DNA from 3 places in the Clostridium sp. AWRP genome. Region 2 is predicted to be linked to each of the others. Evidence: riboswitches for the same ligand, from Rfam matches in the RefSeq annotation. Region 2 holds a riboswitch; each other region holds the start of a gene.
What was found. A riboswitch is a leader RNA that binds a small molecule or an ion and turns the genes downstream of it on or off. The one in region 2 is predicted to bind glycine.
Positions count from the first base shown of each region.

Region 1: it holds a riboswitch for glycine, as region 2 does, so the genes downstream of both, DMR38_RS03970 (amino acid permease) here and gcvT (glycine cleavage system aminomethyltransferase GcvT) in region 2, are expected to answer to the same signal.
Region 3: it holds a riboswitch for glycine, as region 2 does, so the genes downstream of both, DMR38_RS14820 (ACT domain-containing protein) here and gcvT (glycine cleavage system aminomethyltransferase GcvT) in region 2, are expected to answer to the same signal.

Region 1 covers NZ_CP029758.2:880,629-887,864, forward strand. Annotated here, with positions in the region: gene DMR38_RS22480 (hypothetical protein) at 1-38, opposite strand, end outside; gene DMR38_RS03950 (pyridoxal-phosphate dependent enzyme) at 96-1,583, opposite strand; gene DMR38_RS03955 (LysR family transcriptional regulator) at 1,696-2,628, opposite strand; gene DMR38_RS03960 (TSUP family transporter) at 2,754-3,515, shown strand; gene DMR38_RS03965 (DUF1653 domain-containing protein) at 3,618-3,872, shown strand; glycine riboswitch at 4,132-4,218, shown strand; gene DMR38_RS03970 (amino acid permease) at 4,359-5,753, shown strand; gene budA (acetolactate decarboxylase) at 5,927-6,646, shown strand; gene DMR38_RS03980 (ABC-F family ATP-binding cassette domain-containing protein) at 6,690-7,236, opposite strand, start outside.
Region 2 covers NZ_CP029758.2:2,726,340-2,733,575, forward strand. Annotated here, with positions in the region: gene gcvPA (aminomethyl-transferring glycine dehydrogenase subunit GcvPA) at 1-641, opposite strand, end outside; gene gcvH (glycine cleavage system protein GcvH) at 647-1,027, opposite strand; gene gcvT (glycine cleavage system aminomethyltransferase GcvT) at 1,044-2,150, opposite strand; glycine riboswitch at 2,217-2,310, opposite strand; gene DMR38_RS12400 (NAD(P)-dependent oxidoreductase) at 2,479-3,747, opposite strand; gene DMR38_RS12405 (hydratase) at 4,185-6,479, opposite strand; gene DMR38_RS12410 (DUF6282 family protein) at 6,522-7,236, opposite strand, start outside.
Region 3 covers NZ_CP029758.2:3,226,507-3,233,742, forward strand. Annotated here, with positions in the region: gene DMR38_RS14810 (SDR family oxidoreductase) at 1-149, opposite strand, end outside; gene DMR38_RS14815 (methyl-accepting chemotaxis protein) at 200-2,266, opposite strand; glycine riboswitch at 2,493-2,582, shown strand; gene DMR38_RS14820 (ACT domain-containing protein) at 2,726-2,995, shown strand; gene DMR38_RS14825 (PFL family protein) at 3,014-4,372, shown strand; gene DMR38_RS14830 (HD-GYP domain-containing protein) at 4,545-5,603, shown strand; gene DMR38_RS14835 (PocR ligand-binding domain-containing protein) at 5,794-6,837, shown strand; gene DMR38_RS22560 (hypothetical protein) at 6,943-7,068, opposite strand; gene DMR38_RS14845 (hypothetical protein) at 7,150-7,236, opposite strand, start outside.

The DNA of each region.
Region 1 (7,236 bases), 1.8 Mb from region 2:
CCTTTAGGATTATTATCAATGGTTAATTTAGGAAACAAGAAAAGGGAGATATGTACAATATACCTCCCTTAACATACAACTTTTATTACTAAGCATTATAGATTCTTTGTTAAACCAGTTCTTTCATTAAAGGCCTCAATGTATTTATCAAGTTCTGGTCCCATTTGGTGCAGCTTACCCCAATAATTATCATAATCATACCATTGTGCGTTTAATTCTTCTAAATCATATTGCTGTTGCTCAATCCATGTATAGTATTTAAGATTATGAATACGCTTTTTACTTTGATATGTTAATTCTTCCATACTATCAGTTCTAACGCCTAAAATATTTCTATTATGATCTATAGCACCATCAACAACTTCATAATCTCTTCCTCTTTCAGCACTCATTTCTTGTAGTCTCGATTGATACATTTCTGCTGAATCAGTAAGAACGGTTATTACCATATCATTTTCATTTAATTCATAATATTTTGCAAATTTTATACATGAAAGTATATTTGCTGCACCTGATATGCCAACCCATGAAAGCTTTTTAATTACATCTTCTTTAACTCCTGCAGACCTTAGATATTCTTGTCCAGCAGGTTCATTAAATAGACGGAACATAGCTAAACTATCATTATCATCTATTGCAATGACCATGTCTGTATTTCTTATATTATGAATCCATGGTACATGTTTGTCTCCAATACCTTCAATTCTGTGTTCGCCAAAACCATTGTTAAGCAGAGTAGGACATTGTAATGCCTCACCAACTGCAAATTTAGCGTTTGGATACTGATCCTTTAAATAGTCTGCACTGCCTAAAGTTCCAGCTGATCCAGATGTTAAACATACGCCAGCAAGTTTTCCTTTTTCACCAGCTTCAGCTTTAATAACTGATTCCATGGCACTGCCAGTAACTTCATAATGCCATAAATGATTACCAAGTTCACCAAACTGATTAAATATAACAACATTATCTCTTGTTCTTCTTAGTTCCCATGTTTTATCATAGATTTCTTTTACGTTACTTTCAGAACCAGGGGTAGCAATAACTTCTCCAGCTACTTTTTTAAGCCAATCAAAACGCTCTTTACTCATATTTTCCGGTAAGATAGCGATTGAACTGCAACCTAGTAATGCTGAGTTATAAGCTCCCCCACGGCAGAAGTTACCAGTTGAAGGCCATACTGCCTGATGGTAAGTAGGATCAAATTGACCAGTTACTAAACGTGGAACTAGACAAGCAAAGCTTGCCCCAACTTTGTGAGCTCCTGTTGGAAAGAACTTTCCTGCCATAGCAAAAATTCTAGCTTTAACACCAGAAATTTCAGGAGGAATTTCAATGTAGTTTGGTAATTTGTTGTACAAACCACCTTTTGCTACAGGCTCATTATACCAGGAAATTCTAAATAAATTAATGGGATCTATATCCCACAATCCTGTTTCTTTTAATCTAGCTTTAATTTTTGCAGGCACCTTGCTGGAATCTTTCATTTGTGCTAGTGTTGGAATAATGATGTTTTTTTCTTTGGCACTAGCTGCTGTTTTTTTCAATTGTTCTTCATTGATTGTTAAATCGATCAATTTATGCATCCTTTTTACCTCCTATTTATACAAGTTAAAATTAGACTAACTAGTTAGTCAACATATTCTATTCTTTAGTATATAATATTTCTTATTATATGTCAAAAATAACCATAGAAATTCATTGATAAAATTTAATAGTATAATCGATAAATTTTTTAGAGGCATTAGAAAGATATTGATTTTTGTTATAGGCAATAGAAACTCCTCGTTTTGGCATAGGACAAATTAGTTTGTAAAAGCGAAGATTTTCTGCATTTGGCGAATATTTAACTAACGTATCTGAAATAAAAACAGCTCCAAGACCTTTTGAAGCAAATTCAAATGAAGTCATCTGTTGGTTAAATGACATTTTTACAAAAGGTGTAATTTGATAATAATTAAAAATTGCTTCAGTTCTTCTAAAAATTTCATTGGTTGGTTCTAATAAGAGAAATGGAAGATCTTTTAGCTCATATAAGTCAACTGCAGATTGACTATCAAAAAGATGCTCATTGTTTTTTATTTGAGCAGAGGTCATGCCATATTTAAAAATTTTTTTACTTATTTTAATGCTTGTAGGAATAGCAAGTAAAATCTGATTACTAAATAAAGGTATGGAAGAAAAAACATCTTCTTCAAACCAGTCAGTATCTAAAATCAAGTCGATGGCACCATCTGCAAGCATATTTTTTAAGATAGGGAGTGAAGCTTCTTTTGCTGCAATTTTAATTCCAGGGTATTTTTTAGAAAATTCTACAATAAGTTCAGGAAGCAAATATGTCATAGAAATTATAGCTCCGCCGATTATAATTTTCCCTACTTTTAATTCATTTAATTCCTGAAAATAATCAGTACATTCTTTTTCCATATCCATAATTTTTTCAACCTTTTCAATATACATTTGTCCGGCATCTGTTAATTTAAGAGGCAATTTTCCCCTTTCGAATAAAGGTTGTCCAAGTTGGTGTTCCAATTTACGGATTGCAATGCTTAAGGCAGGCTGTGTTATATATAAATTTTCTGCTGCCCTGGAGAAGCTGCCAGACCTATATACTTCGTAAACATAATTCATATTTTTAAACAAATTTTTCACCTCTATATAAATTTAATTTATATGATAAGTAAAATATATAAATTTGATTATATATTAAAAAGTTGGTAATATCAATATTGTATGAATTTATGGGGAGGTTAGAAATGATTACATATATTATAGTATGCCCACTAGTTTTTATTGCGGGCTTTGTAGATGCAATTGCAGGGGGAGGAGGACTTATATCACTTCCGGCATATATGATTTCAGGTATTCCGGTTCATTTTGCTATTGGTACAAATAAAATGAGTTCTTGTATGGGGACAATTATAGCTACATGTCGCTATGCTAAAAATGGATATATAAAGTTGAAACTGGGAATTTGTAGTGCAGTTTGTGCTTTGATTGGGTCACCGCTTGGGGCTCTTATTTCCTTAAGAATAGAAGACTTCTATTTCAAAATTTTAATGTTATTCATTTTGCCTGTAACAGCATTTTATGTTTTGCATAAGCATAATTTTGAAGATAATAAACAGGAAGCATCAATTAATTATAAAACTTACATAATATGTATGCTAATTGCATTTTTTTTAGGGATATATGATGGGTTTTATGGCCCAGGAACAGGAACATTTTTACTTCTATTATTGACGAGCATTGCAAATTTGAAAATGAATACTTCTGCAGGAATTACAAAAGCTATAAATCTATCATCAAATATAGCTAGTCTAGTAACATTTATTATAAATGCAAAAGTATTTTTAGTTTTGGGTTTGGTCGCAGGCTTATTTAGTATTGCTGGAAATTACATTGGCTCTGGTTATTTTACAAAAAGCGGATCAAAAATAGTACGTCCTGTAATTATAATTGTACTTACGATTTTTTTTATTAAAATATTAGTTGAGGTATTATCCATAAAATTATAATATCAATTATGCAACTACGATAAGTAATCTGACCTGATGTTGCAGTGGGTAAATGATGTTAGTAAAGAAGATTATTAATATGTATTTGGGAGTGTGAAATATATGGACGAATTAGAAAAAAGAAAAATAGAATTACGAAATCATAAAGGAAAGATGGTTAGACACTTCAAAAATAAAAATTACTTAATATTAGATTTTGCAACACATACTGAGACAGAAGAAGAATTAGTTATATATAAAGCTCTTTACGGTAACTGTGGTGTATTCGCAAGACCAATAGACATGTTTGTTAGTGAAGTAGATCATGAAAAGTATCCTGAAATAAGCCAAAAATGGAGATTTGAATTAATTAAATAGAAAAGGATTTTCATTCCTCCAATTTTATTTAGTTTTAACTTAGTATGGTCACTTTAGTATAAATACTTTTTAAAATTATGAATAAATGTAATTTATATTTATTAAAAGTGAAGAAGTTGTTGCAATTTTATTAAATATGTATTAGTATATAATAAAATTAATAATTCAGATGAAGATAGTGGGAGAGTTATGGCTTTTGCCATTCACCGAAGAAGTAAATCTTTCAGGTACCTATTTAATTATAGAGATGACCGCTATTAGATGAATCCTTGGAGAGACTCTTATTGAGCACCGAAGGAGAAAGTCGCAGGGCGAAACTCTCAGGTAAAAGGACAGGGGAAAGGTAACATATCTTATAAAAAGTAATACATAATCAATTACTTCATTTGGATCTTATCTATTCCCATTTGTATCTCCAATCACAAAATATTTATATAGGAAAAGGCATTTTTAGTACATGCTTTTTAGCTAAGGTGGAGGGATAAAATGGATCAATTAACATCAGAAAATCAAAATTTATCAAGAGGACTAAAAAACCGTCATGTCCAATTACTTGCAATTGGAGGTGCAATTGGTACTGGATTATTTCTTGGTTCAGGCAGGTCTATTCACTTGGCTGGTCCATCTATTTTATTTGCATATACTATAACAGGAATTATTTTATTTTTTGTAATGCGTGCCCTTGGTGAATTATTGCTTTCTAATTTAAACTACCATTCTTTTGTAGAGTTTGTGTACGATTATTTAGGAGAAGAAGCAGCATTCATTACTGGATGGACATACTGGTTCTGCTGGATTTCACTTGCTATGGCCGATGTAGCTGCCACTGGACTTTATGTACAATACTGGATTCCGAATATACCTAGATGGGTGCCAAGCCTTATAGTTCTTGTAGTTTTACTAATTATGAACCTTACTGCAGTAAAATTGTTTGGTGAAATGGAATTCTGGTTTGCATTAATTAAAGTTGTTGCCATTTTGGCGCTTATTATAGTTGGTACATTTATGATTATTAAAGGATTTTCTACAAATGCTGGTGCATCTAGTTTTTCAAACCTTTGGAGACACGGCGGTTGGTTACCGAATGGGGTAAATGGTTTTATACTTTCATTTCAAATGGTTGTATTTGCTTTCACTGGAATTGAATTGGTTGGTTTAACAGCTGGTGAAACTGAAAATCCAGAACATGTTATTCCAAGGGCTATTAATAACATTCCAATTAGAATTATTATTTTCTATGTAGGAGCACTTGCTGTTATTATGGGAATATATCCATGGAATTCAATCAATCCAGCTAAAAGTCCATTTGTACAGGTATTTGCTTCAGTTGGAATTGCAGCAGCGGCAAGCATTGTAAATTTTGTTGTACTAACGTCAGCTGCATCTGCTTGTAACAGTGGTATTTTCAGTACAAGCCGTATGGTTTACTCTCTTGCTAAAGAAAATAATGCACCTGAGTCAATGAAAAAGTTAACTTCTAATCATATACCTTGTAATGCTGCAATATTTTCTGCAGCCATTATCTTAATTGCAGTTATTTTAAATTATATTATGCCAGGTGAAGTATTTGTACTAATTACAAGTATATCAACATTTTGCTACATATATATCTGGGCAATTATAGTTATCTGTCACATGAAATATCGTAAAACTAAACCTGAACTTGCTGCCAAGAACAAATTTAAAATGCCACTTTATCCAATCATGAACTATATAATTCTAGCATTCTTTGCTTTTGTTATAGTTACATTAACACTTAATAATGAAACTCGTGTAGCTCTATTTGTAACACCTGTATGGTTTATAATGCTTGGGGTGATTTACAGGATATTTAAATCAAAAAAGAAAACTGAAGAAGAGACCAAAAGAAATTTAGCATAGGTTAACAGTAAAGAAATTTATTTCTAAATGTTATGAATTTAAATTTTTCAGATTTGTAAATTTGGTCAACCCTCTAATTAGTTTAAACAAATGTGTGTTTAATTGTAGTGATAGATTCTTAGAGTAGAAAGTAGGAATTTGCTATGATATAATGACATAGAGGTGAATGTAAGATGGATGATGAGGTGAAAGTCCCAAACCATATATATCAAATGTCTACAATAAATGCACTTGTTTCGGGACTATATGATGGATGTGTTTCATTATCTAAACTTCTTAAAAAAGGAAACTTTGGTATAGGTACTTTTAAAGGTCTAGATGGTGAACTAACTCTCTTAAATGGAACTTTTTATAGAACCAAACCTGATGGCAGTGTATATGTATGTTCCCAAAACGTATCTGTTCCTTTTGCTGTAGTCACTGAATTGGAAAATTATAATACTTATAATATTCAAAATTGTACTTCTTATGAAGATATAAGAAAAGAATTGGACAGCTTTATAGAAAGCAAAAATATATTTTATGCTTTCTATATGGAGGGTAAATTTAATTATGTAAAAACACGTACTGTTGTAAAACAGAATGTGCCCTATAAGCCTATGGCTGAAGTTGTTAAAGATCAGCCTATGTTTGAATATAATGATGTTTATGGATATGTGGTTGGATTTAGATGTCCAGATTATGTTGAAGGTCTTAATGTCCCTGGATATCATTTTCATTTCATAAATAAAGATAAGAAATTTGGTGGACATATAAGCGAATTTTCTATTGAAAGTGCAAAGGCTTATGTACAGAACTGTTCCTGCTTTAGAATGGAGCTTCCTAAAAATGAAAGTTTCTATAATATGGAAGTGCAAGATAGAAATGATGAGATAACAAGTGTTGAAAAATAAAGTATTGATAGAAAAAAACACTAGACAGTGCTAATAACAATGTCTAGTGTTTTTTATCTTGCTCAATTTTTTCATTGAGTTCATTTAGGTAAGTCCACCTGTCCATCTTTTCTTCTAGTTCTTTTTCCAGTGAATTTTTTTCGGATAAGAGATCTTCAAGAAGTATATAATCAAATGAAGCAGCTTCCATTTCTATTTTCTTTTCAGATATAGATTTTTCTAGATTTTCGATTACCTCATCTATTTTGTCAAACTCCATTTGTTCTGCATAGGTAAATTTTAAAGATTTTTCTTTTTGCAACTTATAATTGTTTTTAGCTGTATTGTTTTTAATGCTTATTTTTTCTTCGGGTATTTTTGCAGTTTCGTGAAAATGGGAGTAGTTTCCTGTATATTGAGTGATTTTACCATTTCCTTCAAAAGAGAATATTTTATCAACTGTTTTGTCAAGGAAGTATCTGTCATGAGATACAGCTATAACAGCTCCTTCAAAGTTATTGATGTAATCTTCAAGAATTGTAAGTGTTTCTATATCAAGATCATTTGTTGGTTCGTCCAGTAAAAGTACATTAGGATAATTCATCAGTATT
Region 2 (7,236 bases):
TTTGGTGTTTGAACTATAACTGCTGCTGTATCCTTATTAATCTCGCCTTTAAGTTTTTCTATATCAGTAACTCCACCTGCTTCATCTATTTCTATTAGATTTAAATTTTTAAATCTCAAATAGGTTTTAAGAACCTTTCTAACTTCAGGATTTAAAGTTTTTGAGGCAACTATATTTTTACGTCTTGTCACATTTGCAGCCATTTGTGCTGCTTCCACACAAGCTGTAGCTCCATCATACATTGAAGCATTTGAAACTTCCATACCTGTTAAATTAGCCATAACCGTCTGGTACTCAAATATAGTCTGAAGTGTACCCTGGCTTATTTCAGCTTGATAAGGAGTATAGGCAGTATAAAACTCAGACCTTGACGTTATGTGCTTTATCACAGAAGGTATATAGTGGTCATAAACTCCTGCACCTAAAAAGCAGGTTAGATCATCCAAGCTTTTATTTGATTTTGCAATGTCTTTAATGTAGGATTCCACCTCAAGCTCGGACATTCCATCATTTATATTCAATTTTCTATTTAAACGAACACTTTCTGGTATATCAGAAAACAGATCATCTATGCTGCTTACTCCTATTTTCTCCAGCATAATTTTCTTGTCTTCTTCTGTAAGTGGTAAATAAGGATGCATATAAATCACTCCTTATCACATATTTTTTCATAGTTTGCTGCATCAAGTAAGTCTTTCAATTCCGATTCATCTGATACTTCAATTGAAATTATCCAGTTTTTATAAGGATCTTCATTGAGACCCTCAGGACTATCTACAAGTTCCTCATTTACTTCTAATACCTTACCTGAAACTGGAATGCACAAATCTGACGCTGCCTTTACAGATTCGACTGTTCCAAATACATCACCTTTTGAGAATTCTGAATCCACTTCAGGAAGTTCAACAAAAACAATCTCTCCTAAAGAATCTTGGGCAAAATCTGTAATGCCAACATAAGCTTTGTCCCCATCAACTTTTATCCATTCATGATCTTTTGAATACAATAATTCCTTTATAGTTTTCATTTATAAATCCTCCCCGCTATTTGTTATAATTTTTATTATAAAATTTTTTACTAACTACTTCCGCCTTTAAAAGCTTATTCCTCACCTTTATAGAAATAGAAGTTCCAATGGGTGCGTATTTAGAATCAATTAAAGCAAAACCTATATTTTTATTTAAAGAAGGTGAGCGATATCCAGTGGTTACTTCTCCTATTTTCTTATTCTCTGCAAAAACTTCATATCCGTGCCTTGAAATTCCTCTTTCCTTCATTTCAAAACCAACTATTTTTCTCTTTAGTCCTTCTTTTTTCTGCTTTACAAGAGCATCCTTACCTATAAAATTGTCCTTATCCAATTTTACAAAAATTCCTATACCTGCTTCAAGAGGTGTAATCGAGTCAGACAATTCATTTCCATAAAGAGGCAAGCTAACTTCAAATCTCAAAGTATCCCTTGCACCAAGTCCTGCTGGTTTTATGCCATCTTCCTTACCAGTTTCCAGAATTTTGTCCCATAGATACTCTGCATTTTCAGTCCCTGAGTAAATTTCAAATCCATCTTCTCCTGTATATCCTGTCCTTGAAACCATGCACTTTTTTCCTGCAACTAGTACATCTTTTTTAAAGAAATAGAACTTGATGCTATTTAAATCTGTATCCGTCAATTTTTGAAGTATTTTTTGTGCATTTGGTCCCTGAATTGCAAGCTGTATAATTGAAGGAGATATATTTTTTATATCCACCTGAAAATTTCCCTTATTTTTTTTCATCCAATCAATATCTTTATCCGTATTTGCAGCATTTATTACGAGAAAAAAGTGCTCATTTGTAAATTTATAAACAAGTATATCATCTACTATTCCACCTTCTGGATAGCACATAGGTGTATATAATATTTGATTTTCTTTAATCTTAGCTGCATCATTTGTTATTAAATTTTGAACAAATTCTAGTGCATCTTTTCCTGTTATATCTGCTTCTCCCATATGTGAGACATCAAATAATCCTGCTTTTTTACGCACTGCTTGATGTTCAGCTGTTATGCATTCAAATTGAACCGGCATATCCCATCCTGCAAAATCTATTATTTTTGCACCGTATTTCTTATAGGCATCAAACAGCGGAGTTTTCTTTAATTCTTCCATAACATAAGACCCCCTTCATATTTTTACGCATTAAAAAAGGATATGGAGACTATTTACCCAATAGTCCACATATCCTCTGTTTTTTTACCTGAGAGTTTCGATATTACATATCTTTCACCTTTGGTACTGCTTTTTTAGCAGCTTTTTCAGAGTTTTGTCCCACAGCGCTCCCTTTACCTGAAAGTTTTTGATATAACCGTGGCGGTATATCATTGCTTCTTCGGTCAACAACTAGATGTTATCTCGCACTGTATTCATCCAATTTATATACTTTTTACTACATTATTAATATACACCTTAAGATATGGAATTTCAATAAAAATATTTTTTAATTTTTATCTGAATTTTCAAATCTTTTATCCATAGTATTTATATATTCTTCCATAGCATTTACAAGATGTTTTGAAACCTCTACTGCTTCAACAACAGTTTTGGCACCTGTTACCACATCACCTGATGCAAAAACCCCAGACCTTGTAGTTCTTCCTGAATCATCTGTTTGTATAAGGCCTCTGGAATTCACTTCTATTCCTTCAGAATTGTTTACTATATTTGCCTTAGGCCCCTGGCCTACAGCAATTATTATAGAATCTGCATTAAAAAGCTTTTCTTCCTCATCTTTTAGCATTACTTTCTTTTTTCCGGTATTTTCATCAAATGATACTTCAGTTGGAACTATTTTAATTCCATCATCTGTTATTTCAACTGGTGCCATTTTATAGAGAAATTTCACTCCATCAAGTTTGGCATAATCGATTTCTATATTATCTGCTCCTGCATGTTCTTCATCACTTCTTGCAATTATAGTTACGTCATTTGATCCATTTCTAATTATGGTCCTTGCAGCATCCATAGCAACATTTCCTGCACCTATAACTGCAACTTTATCTCCCAAATTATAGGACTCAGGATTCTTAAGATAATCTATGGCATAATTCACATTTCCATAAGTTTCTCCTTTAAGTCCCAAGTTCCTTGGGCTCCACACTCCTGTTCCTATATAAACCGCCCTGTATCCATCCCTAAACAAATCTTCAACAGTTATAACAGGACCTATAAGAGTATTAGGCCTTATCTTAACTCCCATATGGAAAAGTTTATCTTTAAGCCTGTCCAAAATATCTTTTGGAAGTCTAAATGCAGGTATTCCGTATCTCAAAACTCCTCCTATATCTTCATGGGATTCAAATATAGTCACATCATATCCCTTTCTTGCCATTATAAAAGCAATACTCAATCCTGCTGGACCTGATCCTACTACTGCAATTTTTTTATTCAACTTTTTTATATCAGCTGACGTTATAAAATTAAGATAAAAGTCCGATATATATTTTTCGATAAGTCCAAACTTTATAGGAGTTCCTTTTTTACCAAGCACGCAATGGCCTTCACAAAACTTTTCATGTGGACAAACTTGTGAACAAATAGCTGACATGGGATTATTTTTAAAAAGAAGTTTCCCGGCTTCCTTTATTTTGTTCTCTTTAAAAAGTTTTATTACTTCATTTATAGGGGTACTTACAGGGCATCCTTTTTTACATTGGGGCACTTTACATCCAATACATCTATTAGCTTCACCAAAAACAATTTTATCCAATTCTTTTTCCTCCCTTGTGTGTAAACAAACTCTATAATGTTTTATTTACCATCTGTACTATTTTTTATCAACATTCTGTGCTAATATTTATATTACATATATATAATCATATATAATAAAAATTCTCAATGCTTATTATCTGTATCTATATTATTAATCTTCTGTATTTCTTAATTCATCTTAAAAATACTTCAGATTTCATAAGATTTATAATAGTTATCATGCACAACGAGCACCCCTATTTTCTTCCTGACTTTTGTAAAATTGCCTCAAAATAATAATTTATTGTATTTTAAATAAAAAGCTGCATTAGCTTGAAGTTAATCCTCCATCCAATGCAGCTTTTCAGTTATATTCTAAATATTAATCATACATTTATCGTTCACAACAATATTTCTGTTAAAACTTTTATTACCAATTAAATCTATTACACTAGATTATTTATCTGTTTTATTATAATTTATTAAACATCCATCTAACAATATATTTACTTCCTTCTCAGTAAGTTTGTCAATTTTTACACTGAACTTTTTGAGACTCCCCTTTACCACATAAGCATCTATTTCAGATGGTCTCTCAGCAACAGCCTTTCTTATATTAGGAATAAATATATAATCACCGCATTCAAATTGTGGTTCATCTTCCATAACAAAAGGAAGTATACCCCAATTAATCAAATTTGAACGATATCTTTTAGTAGCATATTCTCTTGCAATATTAGCATATCCGCCTAAAACTTTTTGACAGCTGGCTGCCTGTTCTCTAGCAGAACCATCTCCAGGCTTTACTGCATATATCATGCTTCCTATACCTGTATTACTTGTATTTATATTGCCAAACTCCTCTTTTATTACACTAAATACTTTTTCTAGATCCCTATTTGCATCAAAAGGAGACTTTCCTGCAAGTCTATCTTTTTCTGATTTTTGAATCTGTTTTGATCTTCCAACATATTCAGGATCCTTACGCGATAGTGTAAACTCTGAAAGCTTTAATGGATTTGACCTATAAGAAGATGTATCTCCTGAAGGTATCAATTCATCTGTTGTAGTTACAGGATCTTTGATTAAAGAACACACTTTTAGTATTAAGTTATCTGAAAGCTCAGGCATATCCGGCCAGTTCTTTATATTAGGTCCAAATCTTAATTCCACATCACTATTTCCTTTATCAAAAGCATTATAAACACGGTTATCATAAATCGTCTTATTAAAATAATATTTAGGTATATTGTAATCTACATCTAAATCTGTAGCTGCTGTAACAAATCCTTTGTTAGCAGCTGTTGCTGCTATTGAACGTGCATCCATAAGTGCCACATAAGAAAGCTGATCATCATTAGGTTTTGAGCCTTCACGATTAGGGAAGTTTCTAGTTGTATGTCTTATGCTGAGTGAATTATTAGAAGGTGTATCTCCTCCTCCAAAACATGGTCCACAGAAAGCTGTCTTAACTATTGCTCCTGTCTGCATCAATTCTGCAGCAATTCCGTTTTGAGCTAAGCTATAATAAACAGGCTGACTGGAAGGATAAACATTTAATGTAAACTCATCATTTCCAATAGATTTTCCCTTTAATATGCTGGAAGCTTCACAAATATTTTCATAGTTACCTCCAGCACATCCTGCTATACATCCTTGTTCTACATATAATCTATTATCTCTTATCTTTTCTTTTAAAGAAAAATCAAGATTTTTGTTAGACATTCTCCTTCTAGCATCTTTTTCTACTTTATCCAATATATCATAAAGGTTTGCATTAAGATCTTCAATAGTGTATACGTTACTTGGGTGGAAAGGCATTGCTATCATAGATTTTATTTTTGACAAATCAACATATACAATTCCATCATAATATGCAGCACTTCCAGGATTTAATTCTTTATAGTCCTCTTTTCTTCCATGTAATTCAAGGTAATCACAAACTTTGCTGTCAGTTTTCCATATGGAAGTCAAACATGTAGTTTCAGTAGTCATTACATCAATGCCAGTTCTGTATTCTACAGATAAGTTTTCTATTCCAGGTCCTACAAATTCCATTACCTTGTTTTTAACAAAGCCATTCTTAAATACTTCACCAATTATAGACAAGGCAACATCCTGTGGTCCTATACCCTTTTGTGGTTTCCCTGTTAAATAAATTCCTATAACTCCAGGATAGGATATATCATATGTTTGAGACAGCAGTTGTTTAACAAGTTCTCCGCCGCCTTCACCTATTGCCATTGTACCAAGTGCTCCGTAACGGGTATGACTGTCTGATCCTAAAATCATCTTTCCACAACCTGCCATCATCTCACGCATATACTGATGAATAACCGCTAAGTGAGGTGGAACATATATTCCTCCATATTTCTTTGCAGCAGATAATCCAAATAAATGGTCGTCTTCATTAATTGTTCCACCAACAGCACAGAGACTATTGTGGCAATTAGTAAGCACATATGGTATTGGGAATTTTGTAAGCCCACTGGCACGAGATGTTTGTATAATTCCTACAAAAGTGATGTCATGAGAAGCAAGAGCATCAAATTTAATATTTAAGTTTACATTATCTTTTGATTTATTATGATTCTGCAGTATAGAATAAGTTATAGTTTGTTTTTTAGCTTCTTCCTTGTTAACATAATCTTTTCCTAATTTTGCTTTAAGTTTTTCATTGCATTCTTTATTGTCAAAGTACAATTCTTCTCCATTTAATAAATATGCACCTTCGTCATATAATTTAATCATAATTTCCTCCCTGTCATAATGTAATAAAATTTCATTTACTGCCTAATCAAGACCTAACATTTTTGCTGGGTATATTTTTGTCATATTATTAACAGCTTCTTCAGATAATCCTGAATTTTTCAAAAACGATATATACTCGTATAATTCTTCACTCCACACAGGATTCTCAACCTGGCCTCCATCAGTGGATATGATTGTGGATTCATATCCTAAACTTTCAATTGCTCTCAAATTTATTGAAAAATTCTTCTCATATTTACCATTTACACGGTGTGCGTAACATCTTTCAAAATACACCCCATATTTTATTAGTGCTCTTTGATCATCCAAAGACATATCTACAGTAGGCCATTCAGGGTGATTTATTAAAATTTTCTTTACACCTATTTCCTTTGCTTTTTCAACAACCACTCTAATTTCATATGGCGATAAGTGACCTGTAGCCAGAACAACATTATGCTTTGCAATTAACTTTAAAATTTCTACAAGTTCAGAAACAATCTGTCCATTATTAATTACTTCAACACCATCTGACATTCCTTTTTGTTTACGTTCATTAGCAGCAAATGACGTTGGTAACCAAATAATTTTTGCATTCATTTTAATAGCATTTTCTACTGCTGCAATATTCAGTCCTCCCATTTGAGGGTTTAAAACAATTCCACCAAACACATGAATTCCTTTAACTAATTGTTGTGCAATCCATGCTCTATCCATTGTAGGTACTACATGTGATTTTAAAACAACAGCACGTGCA
Region 3 (7,236 bases), 500 kb from region 2:
ATATCTAAAGTTTGATAAGCCCCTTTTTCATCTTTTTTATAATTTATTACTACATTTGCACCGCATTTTGCTAAATTTACAGCAACACTTCTTCCTATTCCTCTGGAAGCTCCTGTTACTATTGCTACTTTCCCGCCTAAATTTTCCATATAAATTTCACACTTCCTATATTAACATAAAATTTACTTTTCAATTAATATTATACATTAAATTTACTTAAAATGTGAAGAAGCTCCTCAGATCCACTTGCATTTCTCATAGTATACAAAGATATTGCCCTATTTTCATTTGCTATTTCATCTATATTCTCTGATATATCTGCAGATGCCTTAGTTCCATTATTTGACGAGTCTACTATAATACACATTATTTTAGTTATTACTAAAAAAGATTCATCTATATTTTCCATAAGCCCACAAAACTTTTTTAATACAGATTCAAATCTCAATCCATCCTTTTCATAATCTTTGCTTATGTCCACCATTTTTCTGTAATCCGACAAAATATTTTCCTCTAAAATTTTCAATATACTCTCCGCTGATAGGGCTAGTTTCTCTACAGATTTTAAAGCATTTTTTACATTTAATTGTATATTACCTACCATATCAGAAGATTGCATAGCTAATTTTCTTACCTCTTCTGCCACCACCATAAATCCCATGCCATATTCACCAGCCCTTGCAGCTTCTATATTGGCATTTAATGCTAATATATTTGTTCTATTTGATATAGTTTTTATTTCTTCAGCCATTATAGAAATATTTTTTACTACTTTCACATTTTCCAGTGCATCTCTTAATTCATCACTATACTGTGTATAATAATTTTCAAAGTCATGTTTTGAGCTTTCCGTATTTTTTTTAATATTTAAAGCCCTTTCCCTTATGTTTTTTGCAAGATCCAGACCTTGATTTGCCTCTTTTGCTGAGTTTTTTATTTCATACTTTACATTTGATATCTTTTGGTTAACTTCTTCTATAGAAGATAAGTTTTCCTGCATATTAGAACATATTTGTGAAGATTCATCTGAAACCAATTTTATTTCCGAATGGGATTTTTCAAACATTTTATTTACATTATCCGCAGCTTCCAAAGCTTCTCCACTTTTTAGTTTTACTTGTTCTATAATATACTCTATTTCATTCATTGCATAGTTTAATGCTGAAGCCGTATCTCCAAATTCATCTCTTTTGTCAATTTGTATTCTGTAGTTTAAATTAAACTTTGATAACTCCAGGGCATACTTTCTTATTTTATGCAGTGGTTTTTTTATAGTCCCAGCTATAAATAACCCTATAAAGAATCCTATCATAATAAATAGAACAGTTATCATAATTATTTTGTATTTTAACATATTTACTTCACTAAATATTTCACTCTTATCTATAGTAAGCCCCAATGACCAATTTGAATCAGCTATTGGTGCATAGGCCATAAACATATCTTCATTATCTTTTTTATAGTATCCCGAGCCACTTTTACCCATTATCATATTTCTTTCTAAAATCGCCAGTTCATTTAAAGAATGATCTTTTTTTTCATCTTCTATAGTATTATCTTTATTTAGCACCAGTTTCAAATCCTTATGTGCTACCTTAACCCCTTCCTTATTTATTATAAAGCAGTATCCGCTTTTACCCAGCTTTTCATTTTGAACTAATTTATTTAAACTTTCCATACTTACATTTGAAAATAATACTCCTACAATTTTTTCATAAGAATCTTTTATTGGAACTGCCACCGCCATTATCTGCTGCCCATCTGTATTCATCACTGGATCTGAAATCGATATTTTCCCACTTAACGCATTTTTAAGGTAATAATTCTTGGTATCCTCTAAATTAGCTCTAGTCTTTTCACCAGTTTGCATATAAATCATACCACTTGAATCCATCACATTTAAGTTCACATATCCTAATTGTTTTGCTCTCATCTTAAGAAGAGATATCTGCATTGAAGTATTCATTGATTTTATAATGTCATTTGATGCTAACTCTTCAATTGCTTTAACGTCCTGTTTTAAAGTCGCATCTATGAGTTTAGAAGATTCTACTGCCCTACTTTCAAGCGAAGATTTTATACTATCTTCCATAGCTCTATAAGCACTGTAATAAGATGTCAATCCTAATATACTGCATATGAATATTATAAGTATTCCAATCTCACAAACTATTTTTACTCCCACACTATTAAAAAAAGATAGATTAAACTTTTTCTCCTTACCAAAAGATAACTTTGAGATGTTTAAATGTAGTTTTTTTAACATAAAATTCCTCCAACATATAAATTTGCATCAATTATATGTTTTATTTTAATATGGTATTTTTAAGTTAATGTTAAATAAAACTTTTTTTAACATCAACTTAACTTATGACATTCATTAAGTGAAATTTGCAATAATATATTTGAATTGGCTTTTTTAATATGATATAATTGTGATAATTTAAAAGGGTCGGATGAAAATAATGGGATTAAACTTTTAAACCGTTATTAGACGAACCTCTGGAGAGACTCTTATGAGCACCGAAGGGGAAAGCCAAAGTTGGGTGAAACTCTCAGGTACAAGGGACAGAGGATTTTATACAAAATAATAATTATTGAGTAAATTAATAGTTATTGTTTAAAATCTTATTTTCCAGAGACTAATTTAATTTGGTCTTTTTTTTTATAATTGCTAATAATAGAATTAATCAATACAAACTATTTAAAGGAGATGGATTATAAAATGAAATCATTTATAACCGTGCTTGGAGAAGACAAAACAGGTATTATTTACAAGGTAACTTCCGTACTATTTGAAAATAACATAAATATTTTAGACATAAACCAAACTCTCATAGAAGGCTATTTTACAATGGTAATGCTAGTTGATTTATCAAAAATGAAAACAGATTTTGTAGAACTAAAGAATGACCTTGAAAATAAAGCTAAAGAAATAGGAGTTGTCATTAAGCTTCAACGAGAAGACATATTTACTTCTATGCACCAAATTTAAACTAAGGAGTTGAGTTAAATGATAAATACTAAAGACATTATGGAAACCATAAACATGATTGACAAAGAAAATCTAGACATAAGAACCATAACTATGGGTATCTCGCTTTTAGATTGTATAGATAGTGATGGCAAAAAAGCAAGAACTAAAATTTACGATAAAATAACTAAGCAGGCCGAAAACCTAGTAAAAACCGCCAAAGAGATTGAAACAGAATATGGTATACCCATAATACATAAAAGAGTATCCGTTACACCTATTTCACTCATAGCCCAAGCAAGTTCTGATAAAAGCTATGTAGAATATGCCAAAATTTTAGATAAAGCTACCCAAACTTTAGGTATTGACTTTATTGGAGGTTTTTCCGCACTTGTACATAAAGGTTATACTAAAGGTGACAAAATACTTATAGAGTCCATACCAGAATCCCTAGCTGTCACTGAAAAAGTCTGTTCTTCTGTAAATGTAGGAACTACAAAAGCAGGAATAAACATGGATGCAGTAAAGGACATGGGAAGAATAGTAAAGGAAACTGCCTATCTCACTAGAGAAAATGAGAGTATAGGTTGTGCAAAATTAGTAATATTTTCAAACGCAGTAGAAGATAACCCTTTCATGGCAGGAGCATTTCATGGAGTTGGAGAAGCTGATTCCATAATAAACGTAGGTGTTAGTGGTCCTGGCGTTGTAAAATGTGCTCTAGAAGAAGTTAAGGGGCAAAATTTCAATGTAGTTGCAGAAACAATAAAAAAGACAGCTTTTAAAATAACAAGAATGGGGCAATTAGTTGCTGGAGAGGCTTCAAAAATATTACACGTTCCTTTTGGTATAGTAGATTTATCACTGGCACCTACACCTGCTGTAGGAGACAGTGTTGCGCGAGTTCTTGAGGAAATGGGCCTTGAAAGCTGTGGATGTCCAGGTACTACTGCTGCTCTAGCGTTATTAAATGATGCAGTCAAAAAAGGAGGCATAATGGCAGCATCTCAAGTTGGAGGATTAAGTGGTGCATTTATACCTGTAAGTGAGGATGAAGGTATGATAAGTGCAGTAAATTCAGGTGCTCTTAACCTTGAAAAATTAGAAGCAATGACTTGTGTATGTTCTGTAGGTCTTGATATGATAGGTATACCTGGTGATACTCCTGAATCCACTATATCTGCCATAATAGCAGATGAATCTGCTATTGGAATGATTAATAATAAAACAACTGCTGTAAGAGTAATCCCTGTGTACGGAAAAAATATCGGAGATGAAGCAAATTTTGGGGGACTTCTGGGGAAAGCACCAATAATGCCTGTAAGTAAATTTTCAAGTGAAAATTTTATAGCTAGAGGTGGAAGAATTCCTGCTCCAATTCACAGCTTTAAAAATTAGATTTTCCACTTAGAAGCCTCATATGTTCCATATATTGAATGCAAATTTAAATATAGGTATAAATAAAATTAAATTTTGCTATAAACATGTTTAGAAATACAATAATACTACGATAACATATACATAGTTACTATATATTGCTATTCTAATGATTTATATGAGGTGAGATAGTATGTTGTCAAAAAAGAAATTAGTTCGAATAAGTGAATTAAAACCAGGAATGATATCAGCAAGTGATATAACCTTTGAAAATAAAATGCTGTTAGCTAAAGATATTGCAATTACGGAATCGGCTATAGAAAAGCTAAAACAAAATATTATTGTTGACGAAGTAGAAATTTATGTAGAAGATACTTCGGAAGATCCTTTAACTGCTAAAATTGAAACTGTAGAGGAACTTGAGAATACTTTTAATGAATTTTCTTATAACTTGGAAAATATATTTGATACCATTTCTAATTTAAAAGCTCCTGAAATAAAGGAAGTAAGAACTTTTTCAGAAAAAATACAGGAAGAGTTTAATTCTACAGGATTAGTTATTAAAAATATAGTATTCCATGGAAGTGGCAATGATACCATTTACAGACACAGCGTAAACGTAGCAGCCGTAAGTTTTATACTTGGAAAATGGTTGGGATTTAGCAAAAGGGATATAAATTTATTGACTTACTCAGCCGTATTACATGACTTTGGGAAAATAAAGATAAGTAAAGATATTATAAATAAAGAGGGAAATCTCACCCCAGAAGAATACAAAGTTTTCAAAACTCACCCTGCCATAGGTTATAATTTTGTAAAAGAAATCCCCTATTTAGATTCTTCAGTAAGTTATGGTGTATTAATGCATCATGAGAGAATGGATGGCTCTGGATATCCACTAGGTATTAAAGAAGATAAAATTCATAAATTTGCTAGAGTAATAGCTATTGCAGATTTGTTTGATGATTTAAGTTCCAATAGATATTGTAAAGAACTAAGTGGCCCTTTTGAAGCTTTAGAAATTATTCAACAGCAAAGTCTTGGAAAACTGGATTGTCAATATTGCACTATGTTTTTAAATCACATAGTAAATTACTATATGGGTGAAAATGTACTTTTAAATAATGAGCAATGCTGTAAAGTTATCCAGGTTAACATGAATGATTTGAAAAATCCTCTTTTACTTGATGACAGTGGATTCCTTGACTTAAAAAAAGAAAAAGATTTATATGTTAAAAAACTGGTTATTTAATAACCAGTTTTTTGCTCACTTTTTATAACATTTTGTTTTACAGTTGTATACATTTACTAATAATTAGCCTCAGTTCCATATAATAATCACTAAATCCTTGCTTTTTATATACGATATAGTATTATAGACTATGGTTTAATTACTTTTTAGCAAACCATTATTACATTATATAACATAGGAGGATATATTTATGATAAGATTTACCGATAATGATAAAATTGACTTAGATTCATTGGAAATACAGGATGTTTTAGATATTAGCACACTTCAAAAGTTCCAGGATAACTTTGCTGATAGTATGAATATTGCAAGCGTTACAGTTGACAAAAACGGGAACCCTGTAACAAAACCAAGCTCTTACACTGACTTTTGTTTAAATCTCACCCAGTCAACTTCCAAAGGAACTTCCCGCTGTGCAGAGTCACACCGTAGGGGAGGTTCAGAAGCAACAAGGCTTGGCAAACCGTATATTTATACTTGCCATGCGGGTTTGATTGATTTTGCTGCTCCTATAATAATAGAAGGTAAATCAATAGGAACAATACTTGGTGGACAAGTTGCTTATTCTAAGGTAGATGAATCAGTCGTTCGAAAAAATGCCGCAGAAATGGATATAAATGCTGATAGATATGTAGATGCATCAAACAAAGTCTATACAGTAAGTGAAAAAAGCGTAAGAGCAGCTGCTGAAGTTTTATTTATCGTGGCAAATTCACTTTCTAAAATAGGTTATGAGGCACTTTTACTTGGTGTATCTACTAAAAATTTATCTGAAAACTTTGGTCAAATTTCAGCAACTATGGAAGAATTAGCTGCTTCAGCTGTAAATGTAAGTAACAATCAACATCTTTTAAATGAGGAAATAAGCAGAGTGAAAAATATATCTATGGATATAAATTCTATATTGAATTCCATAAAAAGTATTGCAGATCAAACAAAAATGCTTGGTTTAAATGCTTCTATAGAAGCAGCTAGAGCTGGAGAAGCTGGAAAAGGATTTAGTGTAGTAGCTGCAGAAATAAGGAAACTATCTCAGGATTCTAAAGAAACTGCTTCTAAAATAACAGACCTTACTAAAAAAATACAGGAATCTGTAGATAAGGCAATAGAAACTTCTAACGCAACTTTTGAAACTACAGAACAACAGACATCTGCAATAGAAGAAGTATCTGCTAATGTTCAAGAAGTTTCCGTAGTAGCAGATACCTTAAGTAACATAGCAAATAAAAAGTAGTTAAGAATTAATAGTTAAGAATTAATAGTTATGGATGCTTTTCTTCCGCTTTTCACTATTAATTCTTAACTCAATTTTTAACTTTCAATTATTGATGTGTATAGGTTACTGGATTTTTATTTGAATCTTATGATTGCTTTTTTGAAATTTATAGCATACATCATTTCTCAACTTTTCATGAAACTTTAATGCATTACCTCCTATAGTACATACAAGAACATAACGTTCCAATTTCATGCCTCCTTTCAATGCAAATGTTTCCTATATATTTTCACCATATTTAAAATTCAAATACCTAATTTTATTTTTTGGTCAGCGCTTTACTATAGTTAAAATTAAACTTATTAGAAATGTTATTGCAGAAAGCAGTACAGCTAAACTCAAAAAAACTGTTATGAG